Regions from separate parts of the Streptomyces sp. NPDC005492 genome, predicted to be linked through region 1. Evidence: riboswitches for the same ligand, from Rfam matches in the RefSeq annotation. Region 1 holds a riboswitch; the other holds the start of a gene.
What was found. A riboswitch is a leader RNA that binds a small molecule or an ion and turns the genes downstream of it on or off. The one in region 1 is predicted to bind cyclic di-AMP.
Positions count from the first base shown of each region.

Region 2: another riboswitch for cyclic di-AMP. It lies ahead of ABZT04_RS41945 (M23 family metallopeptidase); the one in region 1 lies ahead of ABZT04_RS02225 (transglycosylase family protein).

Region 1 covers NZ_JBEXDX010000001.1:476,900-484,150, forward strand. Annotated here, with positions in the region: gene ABZT04_RS02210 (hypothetical protein) at 1-687, shown strand, start outside; gene ABZT04_RS02215 (cytochrome P450) at 684-2,009, shown strand; gene ABZT04_RS02220 (transglycosylase family protein) at 2,135-3,106, shown strand; cyclic di-AMP (ydaO/yuaA leader) riboswitch at 3,300-3,471, shown strand; gene ABZT04_RS02225 (transglycosylase family protein) at 3,475-4,161, shown strand; gene eno (phosphopyruvate hydratase) at 4,454-5,740, shown strand; gene ABZT04_RS02235 (septum formation initiator family protein) at 5,845-6,321, shown strand; gene ABZT04_RS02240 (DUF501 domain-containing protein) at 6,390-6,920, shown strand; gene ABZT04_RS02245 (Ppx/GppA phosphatase family protein) at 6,917-7,251, shown strand, end outside.
Region 2 covers NZ_JBEXDX010000062.1:21,419-28,669, reverse strand. Annotated here, with positions in the region: gene ABZT04_RS41975 (MarR family transcriptional regulator) at 1-165, opposite strand, end outside; gene ABZT04_RS41970 (dihydrofolate reductase family protein) at 258-1,388, shown strand; gene ABZT04_RS41965 (alpha/beta hydrolase) at 1,587-2,492, shown strand; gene ABZT04_RS41960 (SDR family NAD(P)-dependent oxidoreductase) at 2,594-3,565, shown strand; tRNA gene ABZT04_RS41955 (tRNA-Met) at 3,683-3,756, shown strand; gene ABZT04_RS41950 (PP2C family protein-serine/threonine phosphatase) at 3,876-5,030, shown strand; cyclic di-AMP (ydaO/yuaA leader) riboswitch at 5,264-5,420, shown strand; gene ABZT04_RS41945 (M23 family metallopeptidase) at 5,432-6,439, shown strand; gene ABZT04_RS41940 (aldo/keto reductase) at 6,496-7,251, shown strand, end outside.

The DNA.
Region 1 (7,251 bases):
GGGCAGACCGAGTCCGCCGGGCGTCTAGGGCGACTCCTCGTCAAGCGCGGTGACACCAGGGGTGCCGAGCCCTATTTGGAGACGGCTGCTGAGGCCGGGGATGCCGGGGCCGCCACCCTGCTGGGCACGCTGCTCAGGGAGCGGGCGGCCAAGTGGTTCACTGCGGCGGCCCGGGTGGGCAATCCGGAGGCGCAGCATCGGCTGGGGGATCTACTGCTCGCCGACGGTGATTTTGAGGGGGCAGGCGACTGGTATGTGGAGGCGGAGCGGAGCGGATACGCCGAAGTCGCCAGGAGTACTGGAGTGCTCCACCTCCTGGCGAACGAGACGGGAACGGCTCGCGTGTGGTTGACCCGAGCCGCAGAGGCGGGCGATGAGCCGGCCGGCACGCTCTTGGCGTACATGCGGAACGATCCGCCGACCTCCAAGGCGGTCGGGGAGTATTTCGCGCCCGCCGCCGCCTACCCCTTGGACAACGCCCACCACGGCGTCCTGATGGAAGAGGAGGGACACGCGCAGGAGGCCCGTAAGGACTACGAGAAGGGCTACGAGGCAGGCGACTCCTACGCCGCCTACCGCCTCGCCCTCCTCCTCGAAAAACAGGGCAACTCCGAAGAAGCCAAGTCCTGGTACCGCAAGGCAGCCGACATGAGGCACCCCGCCACCCCAGATACCGTCAAGGAGTGACAGACCAGCAGCCCCCCACCCCCCACCCCGCCCCCGAACTCTTCACCTGGGAGTTCGCCACCAATCCCTACCCCGCCTACGCCTGGCTCCGCGAGCACGCCCCCGTGCACCGGACGCGGCTTCCCAGCGGAGTGGAAGCCTGGCTGGTCACCCGTTACGTCGATGCCAAGCAGGCCCTCGCCGAGCCGCGGCTCTCCAAGAATCCCGCGCATCATGACGAACCGGCCCACGCCAAGGGCAAGACCGGTATCCCGGGTGAGCGCAAGGCCGAGTTGATGACGCATCTGCTCAACATCGACCCGCCGGACCACACCCGCCTGCGCCGACTGGTCAGCAAGGCGTTCACCCCGCGCCGAGTGGCCGAATTCGCGCCCCGGGTGCAGGAGTTGACGGACCAACTCATCGACAGGTTCGCGCGGAGCGGCTCCGCCGACCTCATCCACGACTTCGCCTTCCCGCTCCCCATCTACGCCATCTGCGACCTGCTCGGCGTCCCCCGCGAGGACCAGGACGACTTCCGCGACTGGGCGGGCATGATGATTCGGCACGGGGGAGGCCCGAGGGGCGGAGTCGCCCGGTCCGTCAAGAAGATGCGCGGTTATCTCGCCGACCTCATCCACCGCAAGCGCGAGGCCCTCCCCGACACCCCGGACCCCCTCCCCGGCGAGGACCTCATCTCCGGCCTCATTCGCGCCTCCGACCACGGCGAGCACCTCACCGAGAACGAGGCCGCGGCGATGGCCTTCATCCTGTTGTTCGCCGGCTTCGAGACGACCGTGAACCTCATCGGCAACGGCACCTACGCCCTCCTCACCCACCCCGACCAGCGCACCCGCCTGGAGAAGTCCCTGGCCGCGGGCGAACACGGGCTCCTCGAAACCGGCGTCGAGGAACTCCTGCGCTACGACGGTCCGGTGGAGCTGGCTACCTGGCGCTTCGCCACCGGGCCCCTCACCCTCGGCGGGCAGGACATCGCGGCAGGCGACCCCGTGCTCGTCGTCCTGGCCGCCGCGGACCGCGATCCGGAACGGTTCGCCGATCCCGACGTCCTCGATCTCGGACGGCGTGACAATCAACACCTCGGTTACGGCCACGGCATTCATTACTGCCTTGGTGCCCCGCTCGCCCGCCTGGAGGGCCAGACCGCGCTGGCCACCCTCCTCACCCGCCTCCCGGACCTGCAACTCGCGGCGGACCCCGCCGACTTGCGCTGGCGCGGCGGGCTCATCATGCGCGGACTGCGCACCCTGCCCGTGGAGTTCACCCCGGAACGGGTGATTCGGGCCGCCAAACCCGAAGATGACACTTCTTCAACTCTGTGATCTTCACGTGATCTGCGTGGCATTAACTTGTGACAAGTGATCGACTGCGGCTACGTTCACGTACCAGCGCGGCGCCCCGCACCACCCGCCGCGCGCTCCCCCGCTGTCACGCGAAAGGCCTCCGCATGCTCTCCGGGAACGGTCGTCACCGTCGCCCCCGTCAGGCTCCGGCTCTGCTCGTCGCGGCCGGGGTGACCGGCTCCGCCATCGCCATCCCGCTCCTCGGCGCCGCCGCCGCGAACGCCGCCGACGGCACCACCTGGGACAAGGTGGCCGAGTGCGAGAGCGGCGGCTCCTGGAGCGAGAACAGCGGCAACGGCTACTACGGCGGGCTCCAGATCACCCAGGACGACTGGGACAAGTACGGGGGTCTCGAGTACGCCCCGAGCGCCGACCTGGCCAGCCGCTCCCAGCAGATAGCCGTCGCCGAGAAGATCCTCGACGCCAAGGGCACCTCCGCGTGGACCACCTGCGCGCTGCTCTCCGGCCTCACCACGACCTCGGGTTCGACGAACGTCGACACGGGCGTCGCGAGCGACTCGCCGTCGGCCGACGCGACGGACTCCTCGGGCTCCACCGACTCCTCCGGTACATCGGGCTCGTCCGGCCTGTCCGACTCCGGCAGTACGGACTCGAATTCATCGGATTCGTCCGACTCCTCCGCCGCCGACCCGTCGAGCAGCCCCTCGTCCTCCGCGACGCACAACTCCACCAAGTCCGACAAGTCCACCACTCCTTCGGCGAGTGGCGCCTCGGCCTCCGCATCTCCGAAACTCGACGAATCGGACAACTCGGAGCAGGCGGTGGGGAAGTGGAGCCTCGTCGACACCGGTGCGCTCGGTGATGCGACCGATGAGGGAAGCAGCGACCAGGGAAGCACCGGAAAGCATCGCGGGGCGAGCGCCGAGGAGAGTGTGACGGCGAAGACGTACACCGTCCGTGCCGGCGACTCCCTCGCGTCGATCGCCGACTCCCTTGGCTTCGACGGCGGATGGCGCGCGCTGTACGCCGAGAATAAAAAGGTGATAGGCGCCGATCCGACCCGGATCGCCGCCGGTCAGACCTTGGACGTGAGCGCTGAAACGGGCGGAAAGTAGCAGGAAAACAGCGGGAGTTCACGTCACGCTTCGCGCTGAATGTCCGGTTTGGTGAAAGTGTGGGATGAGTCTCAGAAGCCCTGATCGTCTTTGAAATTCCGCCGATTCCCTGTCTACGGTCAAGGCCGCTCGTCACCACGAGCCCCGGCTGCCGCACACGCCGAGTCCTGCCAGCGGCTTCCGGGAACAGTCGTCGCGTCAAGCGCCGTAGGCAGGAGCGGGGGACCCAAGGTAAGTGCTGGGCCCGGCAGTTGAGGCTGCTGGATCCGGCTTGGGGTTAAGTCGCGCACCGCGAGGTGCGCGGCCGGGCAACTCACACGGCCCGAACCCGACAGCTCACCTCGCAGGCGTCGGTGAGGGGATCTTCCATGCTGTTTTCCGGCAAGGGCAAGCACCGCCGTCCGTCCAAGGCCACCCGCGTCGCCACGCTCGCCAGCGTGACCGGTGTCGCCATCGCCGCCCCGCTCATGGCGGCCGGCAACGCCTCCGCCGCCACCGCCTCTGAGTGGGACACGGTCGCCCAGTGCGAGTCCGGCGGCAACTGGTCCATCAACACCGGCAACGGCTACTACGGCGGTCTCCAGTTCTCCGCCTCGACGTGGGCCGCGTACGGCGGCACCGCCTACGCCTCCACCGCGAACCAGGCCTCCAAGGCCCAGCAGATCGCCGTGGCGGAGAAGGTTCTCGCCGCCCAGGGCAAGGGTGCCTGGCCCGTCTGCGGCACCGGCCTGTCGAGCGCCACCTACTCCGGCGGCAGCTCCAGCTCCTCCAGCAGCAGCTCGTCGAGCAGCAGCACCAGCGAGCGCTCCACCTCCGACACGACGGCCTCCCGCTCCGCCGAGCGCCCGGCCGCCAAGAAGACCGTCACCACCCCGACCGGCAAGAAGGTCAAGAAGGGGGACGGCGAGTACAAGGTCGTCAAGGGTGACACCCTCAGCTCCATCGCCGAGAAGCACAAGGTGAAGGGCGGCTGGCAGAAGCTGTTCAAGCTGAACAAGGACATCATCGACGACGCCGACTTCATCTACCCGGGTCAGCAGCTCCACCTTAAGTAGTACTCAGCTGAACCACAGCGCCCTCACATCCGTGGACTGCACCATGGAGACCTCGTGAGGGTCACCCCCGTCCCCCACGGGCTCCCCGCTCCGGTGCGTGTTCCCCCGTACGCACCGGGGCGGGGCTTTTTTGCGCACGCTTCCGGAGCGGTTTTTGTTCCGTTCGGAAACAATTTACTCTCGGTTCTGCTCAAGGGATGGTCGACAGACTGGCCGATCGCCCGGAGCCGGTTAGGCTCGTCTCGCAGAGCCCACCGCGGTACTGCGTAGCCGCGTCACATTGAAGAAGGAGATGCTCGTGCCGTCCATCGACGTCGTCGTAGCCCGGGAAATCCTGGACTCCCGAGGCAACCCCACGGTCGAGGTCGAGGTCGGCCTCGACGACGGCAGCACGGGTCGTGCCGCCGTTCCGTCCGGCGCCTCCACGGGTGCCTTCGAGGCCATCGAGCTGCGTGACGGTGACCCCAACCGCTACGGCGGCAAGGGTGTCGAGAAGGCCGTCCTCGCCGTCATCGAGCAGATCGGCCCGGAGCTCGTCGGCTACGACGCCACCGAGCAGCGCCTGATCGACCAGGCGATGTTCGACCTGGACGCCACCGACAACAAGGGCTCGCTCGGCGCCAACGCCATCCTCGGCGTCTCCCTCGCCGTCGCCCACGCCGCGTCCGAGGCCAGCGACCTCCCGCTCTTCCGCTACCTGGGCGGCCCGAACGCGCACCTGCTGCCCGTCCCGATGATGAACATCCTGAACGGCGGCTCGCACGCCGACTCGAACGTGGACATCCAGGAGTTCATGATCGCCCCGATCGGCGCGGAGTCCTTCTCCGAGGCGCTGCGCTGGGGCGCCGAGGTCTACCACACCCTCAAGAAGGTGCTGAAGACCAAGGGCCTGTCCACCGGCCTCGGCGACGAGGGCGGCTTCGCCCCGAACCTGGAGTCCAACCGCGCCGCCCTCGACCTCATCATCGAGGCCATCAAGCAGGCCGGTTACATCCCCGGCGAGCAGATTGCCCTGGCGCTTGATGTAGCCGCCTCCGAGTTCTACAAGGACGGCAAGTACGAGTTCGAGGGCAAGTCCCGCTCGGCCGCCGAGATGACCGAGTACTACGAGGAGCTGGTCTCCGCGTACCCGCTCGTCTCCATCGAGGACCCGCTGTTCGAGGACGACTGGGCCGGCTGGAAGGTCATCACCGACAAGCTGGGCGAGAAGGTCCAGATCGTCGGCGACGACCTCTTCGTCACCAACCCCGAGCGCCTCGCCCGCGGCATCGAGGAGGGCATCGCCAACGCCCTGCTCGTCAAGGTGAACCAGATCGGCTCGCTGACCGAGACCCTGGACGCCGTCGAGATGGCCCAGCGCAACGGCTTCAAGTGCATGATGTCCCACCGCTCCGGCGAGACCGAGGACGTCACCATCGCCGACCTCGCCGTCGCGGTGAACTGCGGCCAGATCAAGACCGGCGCCCCGGCCCGCTCGGACCGCGTCGCCAAGTACAACCAGCTCCTGCGCATCGAGGAGATCCTCGACGACGCGGCGGAGTACGCGGGCCGTTCGGCCTTCCCTCGCTTCAAGGGCTGACTGACCCCACCAGGGTCAATCCTTAGCCAGTCGTACGTACGTCCCCGTACCGGTCCCGTACCGTGTGCGGGGACGTACGCGCGTGTGAACGGGAGGCGGGGAAGATGGCCGTGAAGGACCGGGACCGGTTCTCCACCGCGACCAGGCTGAAGCTGCTCGGCGAGCAGACGGCGGCCCGGGTCTACCGCTCCCAGACCAAGCGGCAGGCCCGCCGCTCCCGGCTCACCGGCCGGGCGGCCCTTCTCGCCCTGGTGCTGTGCTCGCTGATCGTGGCGCTCGCGTACCCGATAAGGCAGTACGTCTCCCAGCGCGCCGAGGTCTCCGACCTTCAGCGGCAGCAGGCGCAGGCGCGGCAGCGCGTCGAGCAACTGCGCGACCTCAAGGCACGCTGGCAGGACGACTCGTACGCGGAACAGCAGATCAGGCAGCGGCTGCACTATGTGATGCCCGGCGAGACGGGCTACATCGTGATCGACCCGGACGCGGCGAAGCAGTCGCGCGCCGAGCTGGGCGCGGCCGACCGCCCCTGGTACGCGAACGTGTGGGACGGCGTGGACAAGTCCGACGCCTCCGACCAATAACCAGCCAGTAGCCACCAGTGGCCACTGGCGACAGCGAACTGAACTGACAGAGAGACTTTCGTACCCGCATGGAAACGCCCCCGCCGTCCACTCCGCGCACCGAGCCCACCGACGCGGACGTCGAGGCCTTCAAGCAGCAGCTCGGGCGTCCGCCGCGCGGCCTGCGCGCGATCGCGCACCGCTGTCCGTGCGGTCAGCCGGACGTGGTGGAGACGGCCCCGCGCCTGCCCGACGGCACGCCCTTCCCGACGACGTACTACCTGACGTGCCCGCGCGCCGCCTCGGCGATCGGCACCCTTGAGGCGAACGGCGTCATGAAGGAGATGACGGCCAGGCTGGAGACGGACCCCGAGCTGGCCGCCGCGTACCGCGCCGCGCACGAGGACTACATCGCGCGCCGCGACGCCATCGAGGTCCTGGAGGGCTTCCCGAGCGCGGGCGGCATGCCGGACCGCGTGAAGTGCCTGCACGTCCTGGTGGGCCACTCCCTGGCCGCGGGCCCGGGCGTCAACCCGCTGGGCGACGAGGCCCTTGCGATGCTGCCGGAGTGGTGGGCCAAGGGCCCGTGTGTGAGTGTCCCGAAGGAGGACGATCAGTGACCCGCCGTGTCGCCGCCATCGACTGCGGTACGAATTCGATCCGCCTCCTGGTGGCCGACGTGGACCCGGAGACCGGTCAACTCGTCGACCTGGACCGGCGGATGACGATCGTCCGGCTCGGACAGGGCGTCGACCGCACCGGTCGGCTCGCCCCCGAGGCGCTGGAGCGCACCTTCGCGGCCTGCCGCGACTACGCGGCGATCATCAAGGAGCACGGCGCCGAACGCCTGCGCTTCGTGGCCACGTCCGCCTCCCGCGACGCCTCGAACCGCGACGACTTCGTGCGCGGGGTCGTGGACATCCTCGGCGTCGAACCGGAGGTGATCACCGG
Region 2 (7,251 bases), on a different contig from region 1:
GTGGTCCGGTACGTCGGAGAGGTTGGCGAGGATGGAGTAGTACAGGTGGGGCATGCCGGCCTCCTGCTGGAGCTGCCGGTCGATCGCGTCCTCCAGGAGGTGCGTCGCGGCGATGTACGCGCGCCAGGCGCGCTGCTCCTCGGCGGTCAGCCAGCGGGTCGTCATACCCCCAGTGTAGGTTTGTTTCAAACTTGAACCAAGCCCGCGGTTCCCTTCGGACCCGGGTCCGCCGTCCCACCGAGCCGGGAGCGCGTCCGATGCCTCACCCGTACGTCCTCCTCTCCGCCGCCGTCTCCCTCGACGGCTACCTCGACGACACCGGCCCCGACCGGCTGCTCCTCTCCAGCCCGGCCGACTTCGACCGGGTCGACGAGGTCCGGGCGTCCGTGGACGCGATCCTCATCGGCGCCGGCACGATCCGCGCCGACAACCCGCGCCTGCTCGTCAACTCCGCGGAGCGCCGCGCGGCCCGCATCGCCGCCGGTAAGCCGGAGTACCCCCTCAAGGTCACGGTCAGCGGCTCCGGTGATCTCGACCCCACGGCCAACTTCTGGCACACGGGCGGGGAGAAGCTGGTCTTCACAACGGACAAGGGCGCAGAGCGGGCCGGGCGGCTCGGCCTCGCCGCCGAGATCGTCTCCCTCGGCCCGGACCTCGACTGGCGCCGCCTGCTGGAGCACCTGCACGAGGTCCGTGATGTGCGCCGCCTGATGGTCGAGGGCGGCGGCACCATCCACACCCAGCTCCTCCAGCAGGGCCTGGCCGACGAACTCCAGCTCGTCGTGTCCCCCCTCTTCGTCGGCACCCCGGACGCGCCCCGCCTCTTCGGCCCCGGCGACTACCAGGCCGGCCGCCTCCGCCTGGTCGAGACCCGCCCCATCGAGGACGTGGTCCTCATCCGCTACGAACCCACCGCCCCCGGCACCGGTGACCTCCCCTCCGCCGCCGACCACCACTGGCTCGCCCTCGCCTGCGACCTGGCCGCCGACTGCCCGCCCTCGCAGACGGCGTTCAGTGTCGGCGCGGTGGTGGTCGCGGAGGACGGCACGGAACTGGCCCGTGGCCACTCCCGCGAGGCCGGCGACCCGGTGGTCCACGCGGAGGAGGCGGCCCTGGCGAAACTGGCCCCGGGAGACCCGCGTCTCGCGACCGCCACGGTCTACACGAGCCTCGAACCCTGCACCCACCGCGCCTCCCGCCCCAAGCCCTGCGCCCGGCTGATCCTCGACGCGGGCGTACGGCGGGTGGTGACGGCGTGGAGAGAACCGGACACGTTCGTGACGGGGGCCGACGGGAGTGGGGTGCTGGTGGCCAGGGGTGTGTCGGTGGTCGTACTGCCGGAGTACGAGGAGCGGGCGACGGCACCGAATCGGCATGTGCTGGGCTGAGGCGTCCGGCTCACCGGCACATGAGCAACTCCTGTGCTGTCAAGTGGTGTTGGGCCCACCCCCATGGTGCTGCTGGACCGCTGGTGGGCCGAACGGGCCGTTCCTAGCCTCGTGACCATGACGAATCCCACGAACGAACAACGAACGGGCACCACCAGGCGGACGGCACTGCGTGGGCTGGGACTGTCGGCGGCGGGCATGGCACTGGCGACCGGGTTCGGAACCTCGCCGGCCGCGGCGGACCCGCGTCGCGGGCTCACCACCTATGTGCTGGTGCACGGCACCCACAGCGCGGGCGCGTTCTGGATGCCGATCGCCCGGGAGCTGACGCTGCGCGGTCACCGCGTCGTCATGGTGGACCAGCCGCGGCACGGCGCGGAGGCCTTCGTGCCGGAGTCGTACCAGCGACAGGACCTCGAAGCGATGGCCGTCGAGCCTTCCCCGTTGGGGGGCCTCGGACTGGAGGACTACGAGGCACGCGTCACGGGCATCGTGCGGCGGGCGGCACGGAACGGCCCGGTGGTCCTGGTCGGGCACAGTCTGGGTGGAGTATCGGTCAGCCGGGTCGGCAACGCCGTCCCGCATCTGCTGCACCACATCTGCTACATGGCGGCCTTCTGCCCCAGCCGTGTCCTGCCCTCGGCGGACGCCTGCACGGCGGCCCCCGAGAACGCGAACGCCGTCAGCCCGGTCGAGTTGACGGTGGGTGACCCGGACCGGCTCGGTGTATTACGGCTGAACTTCCGGACGGGCGACAGCCATGCGCTGTCCCTCCTGAAGGAGATGATCTGCGCGGACTATCCCGATGCCGAATTCCGCCGGACGCTGGCCGGAATGCAGACCGACGAACCCATAGCCGCTTATGCGGGCCGAGCGGTCGGCCGGGCTGGTGCCTGGGGACGTGTTCCCCGCACCTACCTGCGTTTCGGCAAGGACCGGACGATCGCCACCGCGCTCCAGGACAGGATGATCGCGGAAGCCGACGCGCTCACGCCCGACAACAGGTTCCACGTGCACAATTTCGCAGCGGCGTCACACGTCGGCCCTCTCGATCCCGTCCCGGTCGCCGAAGCCCTGGACACGCTCGCGGGGCAGGGAGGGTAAGGCACTCGCGGGGGCTCGCCGGAGGTTCCCGACGGCGTTCGCGCCGGCACCGGCGACGGCCCTTGCGATAGAGCGCCCTCGAAGTCGTAGCGTCCGAAGACATGACGTACACGACCACACCACAGCACAAGATCGGATCCGGTTTCGGTGCCAGGAGCACCACGGACGAGGTCCTGCGGGGTACGGATCTGACGGGCAAGCTCGCCGTCGTCACCGGGGGCTATGTGGGCCTCGGCCTGGAGACGACCCGGGCGCTCGTCCGCGCCGGCGCCCGGGTCGTCGTCCCGGCCCGGCGCCGGGAGGTCGCGGAGCGGGCGGTCGGCGGGCTCGACGGGGTCGAGGTGGACGAGATGGATCTCGCCGACCTGGACAGCGTGCGGGAGTTCACCGACCGGTTCCTCGCCTCGGGGCGGGACATCGACATAGTCGTCGACAACGCCGGGATCATGGCCTGCCCGGAGACACGGGTCGGCCCGGCGGCCTGGGAGGCCCAGTTCGCCACCAACCACCTGGGCCACTTCGCCCTCGTCAACCGACTCTGGGCGCCCATCGCGCGCGGCGGCGCCCGTGTCGTGGCCGTGTCGTCCCGGGGGCACCACCTGTCGGACATCCGGTGGGACGACATCCACTTCGAGCACGGTCCCTACGACAAGTGGGCGGCCTACGGCCAGGCGAAGACCGCGAACATGCTGTTCGCCGTCCACCTGGATCGGCTGGGCCACGAGTCCGGAGTGCGGGCGTTCTCCCTCCATCCCGGGGAGATCCTCACCGAGTTGGTGCGCCACACGTCCCGTGAAGAAATGATCGAACGCGGCTGGATCGACGAACACGGCAATCCCAGCGGCAGCTTCAAGACCCCCGAGCAGGGCGCCGCCACCCAGGTATGGGCCGCGACCTCCCCGCAACTCGACGGCATGGGTGGCGTCTACTGCGAGGACTGCGACATCGCCGAGCCCGCCCTCCCCGACGACGACTCCTGGGCAGGCGCCCGCGCCTACGCGACCGACCCGTCCCAGGCCGCCCGCCTGTGGACCCTCTCCGCCGAACTGACGGGCGTCGACCTGACCTCGTGAGCCCCGCGTCGACACGGCCTGGCCCTGGCGGCGCTCCTCGAACCCCAGGAAACCCGGACGGCTGACACTCGTGTGACTTCGGACCCCGCGAATGGCGTATAGTTGGGAACACAACGGCGCGGGGTGGAGCAGCTCGGTAGCTCGCTGGGCTCATAACCCAGAGGTCGCAGGTTCAAATCCTGTCCCCGCTACTCAAGGCCAAGGGCCGGAATCCAGATTTCTTCTGGATTCCGGCCCTTGGTGTTTCCGCCCCTTCCCCTATCGGGTCACCCCGCTCGCCGCCCTCCCCCCACCACGAAAAACTGGACGCGTGGAGGAGGGTCCGTATGTGCGAGCCGGCGGGCGCCTGCCCGGCGACCCCGTGCCCGACCCCGGCCTCGGCCCCGACGAGGGACGGCGGATCCCGTACACCCTCGCCTTCGTCCGCCGACTGCCCGCGCTGCTGCTGGTCGTCGGCGCGTTCTACGACTACTTCACCCCGCAGGACTTCACCGCGGCCCCGTTCTTCACCGCCGCCCCGCTCGTCGCCGCCCCGCTCTACTCGCGGCGCGGGACTGTACTCACCGGCCTGACCGCGGTCGCCGTCGTCCTCGCCATCCACCTGAAACTCGGCATCGTCCTGCGGATCGACGCGGTCACCGAGGTGGTCACCGTGGTGACGGTCGCCGGTCTCGCCGTCCTCATCAACCTCCTCGTCCGCCGCAGCAGCGAGCAGCTCGCCTCCGTACGCGAGATCGCCGAGGCCGCCCAGCGCGCGGTACTGCCCGAACCGGCCGAGCGGATCCGCGGGTTCGAGATCGCGGCACGGTACGAGGCCGCCCAGGAGGGCGCGTCCATCGGCGGCGACCTGTACGCGGTGCAGGACACCCCGCACGGCGTACGGCTGATCGTCGGCGACGTGCGCGGCAAGGGCATGGGCGCGGTCGCCGCCGTCGCCGTGGTGATCGGGGCGTTCCGGGAGGCGGCCCAGCAGGAGACCACCCTGGAGGAGGTCGCCGAGCGGCTGGAGCGGGCGCTGGCCCGCGAGGGCAGCCGGCGCGACGGGCTCGACGCGTTCGAGGGGTTCACCACGGCCGTCCTCGCCGAGATCCCGCACGGCGACGGCGTCGTACGGATCGTCGACCGGGGCCATCCGCCGCCGCTGCTCCTGGAGGCGGACGGCGCTGTGCACACCCTGCTCGTCAAAGAGCCCGCACTGCCGCTCGGCATGGGCGAGTTGGGGTACTGGCCCGACCGTGCCCAGGAGTTCGCCTTCCCGGACGGAGCCACGCTGCTGGTGTACACCGACGGGCTGTCCGAGGCCCGCGATCGCCACGGTGTCTTCTTCGATCCCGGGGAGCGGCTGGCCGGGCGGACCTTCCGCAGCCCCGAGGCGTTGCTCGGGATCCTTGCCAAGGAGGTGCGCCGGTACTCCGGGGGCGGGATGTCGGACGACATGGCGATGATCGCCGTACGGCATCCATGAACGGTGTCACCAGGTGTGATCGGGTGAGCGCCCTCCGCATAACAACTGACATACCGTCAATAGCTGTGTGAATTCTGAGACTTGGTCAACTCGCCCGTTTTTCGCCGGTCGTGGGCCCTTCGTCCAGCAAGGAAAGGTTAATGATCAAGCCGAACAGCTTGGAATCGGGTGCCCGGGTCTATTAACGTTCGATAACGCAGCGCGGTCGTCCCAGCCGTCACAAGAGACGGCTCCGTGCGCACGCGCCGAATCCCGCAAGGGAACCGGGGAACCACCACTTGGGGTGAATCGCTCGTCGACCGCCGTGGGAACACGGCGGGTTTACGCGCGTAGGAGACCTTCCTGCTCCGAACCCGTCAGCTAACCCGGTAGGCGAGAAGGAAGGAAAGGAGCACGCCCACGTGGCGTCCAACCAGGCTGCCCCAGAAGCCCCGTTCGTGTATGGCGGTTACCGCCCCGACGAGGGCCCCTGGGAGGAGTGGAACCCCAGCGCGGAGTCCGTTCCCCCCAACCGCGGCAAGCACCGTGTCGCCAAGCAGCGTGGTGGCGGGGGATTCGCCCGCAGCTCCACCGTCCTGGGCGTCGGTGTCATAGCCGCCGTGAGCGCCGGCGGGATGGCCAGCGCCAACACCGGCAAGCCGCCCGTCTCGATCTCCCTGCCGGACCTGCCCTCCGTGGGCCATCTGCTGGACGACTCCTCCAGCACCCCCAAGGGTTCCGCGACCGCGCTCAGCAGCGTCGGCGTGACCTCCACCGAGACCGCCAAGGGCACCTCGGACGCGGGCGAGTTGCTGCGCAACCGGATCATGGAGCAGGCCGAGCTCCAGCAGCTCCAGGTCGACGGCAAGTCGCAGGCGGCCGCCGAGGCCGCCGTCGCCAAGCAGGTCGACGACGCCGCGGCCAAGGCCGAGAAGGACGCCGCCGCCAAGGCCGCCGACGCGAAGAAGGCCGCCGAGGACGCCGCCAAGAAGAAGGCCGAGGCCGCGAAGCTCGCCGCGCTGGCCAAGCAGTACACCCTGCCGGTCGGGTCGTACACGATCACCGGCACCTTCGGTCAGGCCGGCACCATGTGGTCCTCCGGCTACCACACCGGACTCGACTTCGCCGCGCCCACCGGCACGCTGATCAAGGCCATTCACAGCGGCACGGTCACCGAGGCGGGCTGGGCCGGGTCGTACGGCTACCGCACCATCATCACCCTCGACGACGGCACCGAGCTGTGGTTCTGCCACCAGTCCTCGATCAACGTCAGCGTCGGGCAGAAGGTCGCCACGGGTGATGTCATCGGCCGCGTCGGCGCCACCGGCAACGTGACCGGGCCGCACCTGCACCTCGAGGTCCACATCAACGGCGCCGCGACCGCCAGCGACCCGGCGCCTTGGCTGCGCAGCAAGGGGCTCAACCCCTGAGGCACCCGGCGATCTCGCTGGAATATCCGGTTCCGGTCCGGCTGTTGACGTAGAGCATGACTTCTCTTCGCAAGCTGGGCCGGTCCGACCTCGACATCTTCCCGCTCGTCCTCGGCGGCAACGTCTTCGGCTGGACCGCGGACGAGGCCGCCTCCTTCGCCGTGCTCGACGCGTACACGGCCGCCGGAGGCAACTTCGTCGACACCGCCGACTCGTACACGGCGTGGATCGAGGGCCACAAGGGCGGTGAGTCCGAGACCGTCATCGGCAGGTGGCTGGCGGCCCGCGGCAACCGCGCCGACGTCGTCATCGCCACCAAGGTCAGCCAACACCCCGACTACCAGGGCCTGTCCGCCGCCAACATCAAGGCCGCGGCCGACGCCTCCCTGCGCCGCCTGGGCACCGACTACATCGACCTGTACTACCCGCACTTCGACAAGGAGGACGTGCCGGTCGAGGAGATCGTCGGCACGCTCGACGAGCTGGTGCGGGCGGGCAAGGTACGGCACATCGCCGCCTCCAACATCTCACCGGCGCGCCTCCAGGCCTCCCTCGACCTCTCCGACCGCGAGGGCCTGGCGCGCTATGTCGCCATCCAGCCCCACTACAACCTCGTCTCCCGCGACACCTACGAGGGCGAGCTGCGCGACGTCGCCGAACGCGGCGGCCTCTCGGCCCTCCCGTACTTCGCCCTGGCGGCCGGCTTCCTCACCGGCAAGTACCGCCCCGGCACGACAGTGGAGAGCGCACGGGCGGGGCGCGCGGCCCAGTACCTCGAATCGGAGCGCGGGCAGAATGTGCTGACCACCCTG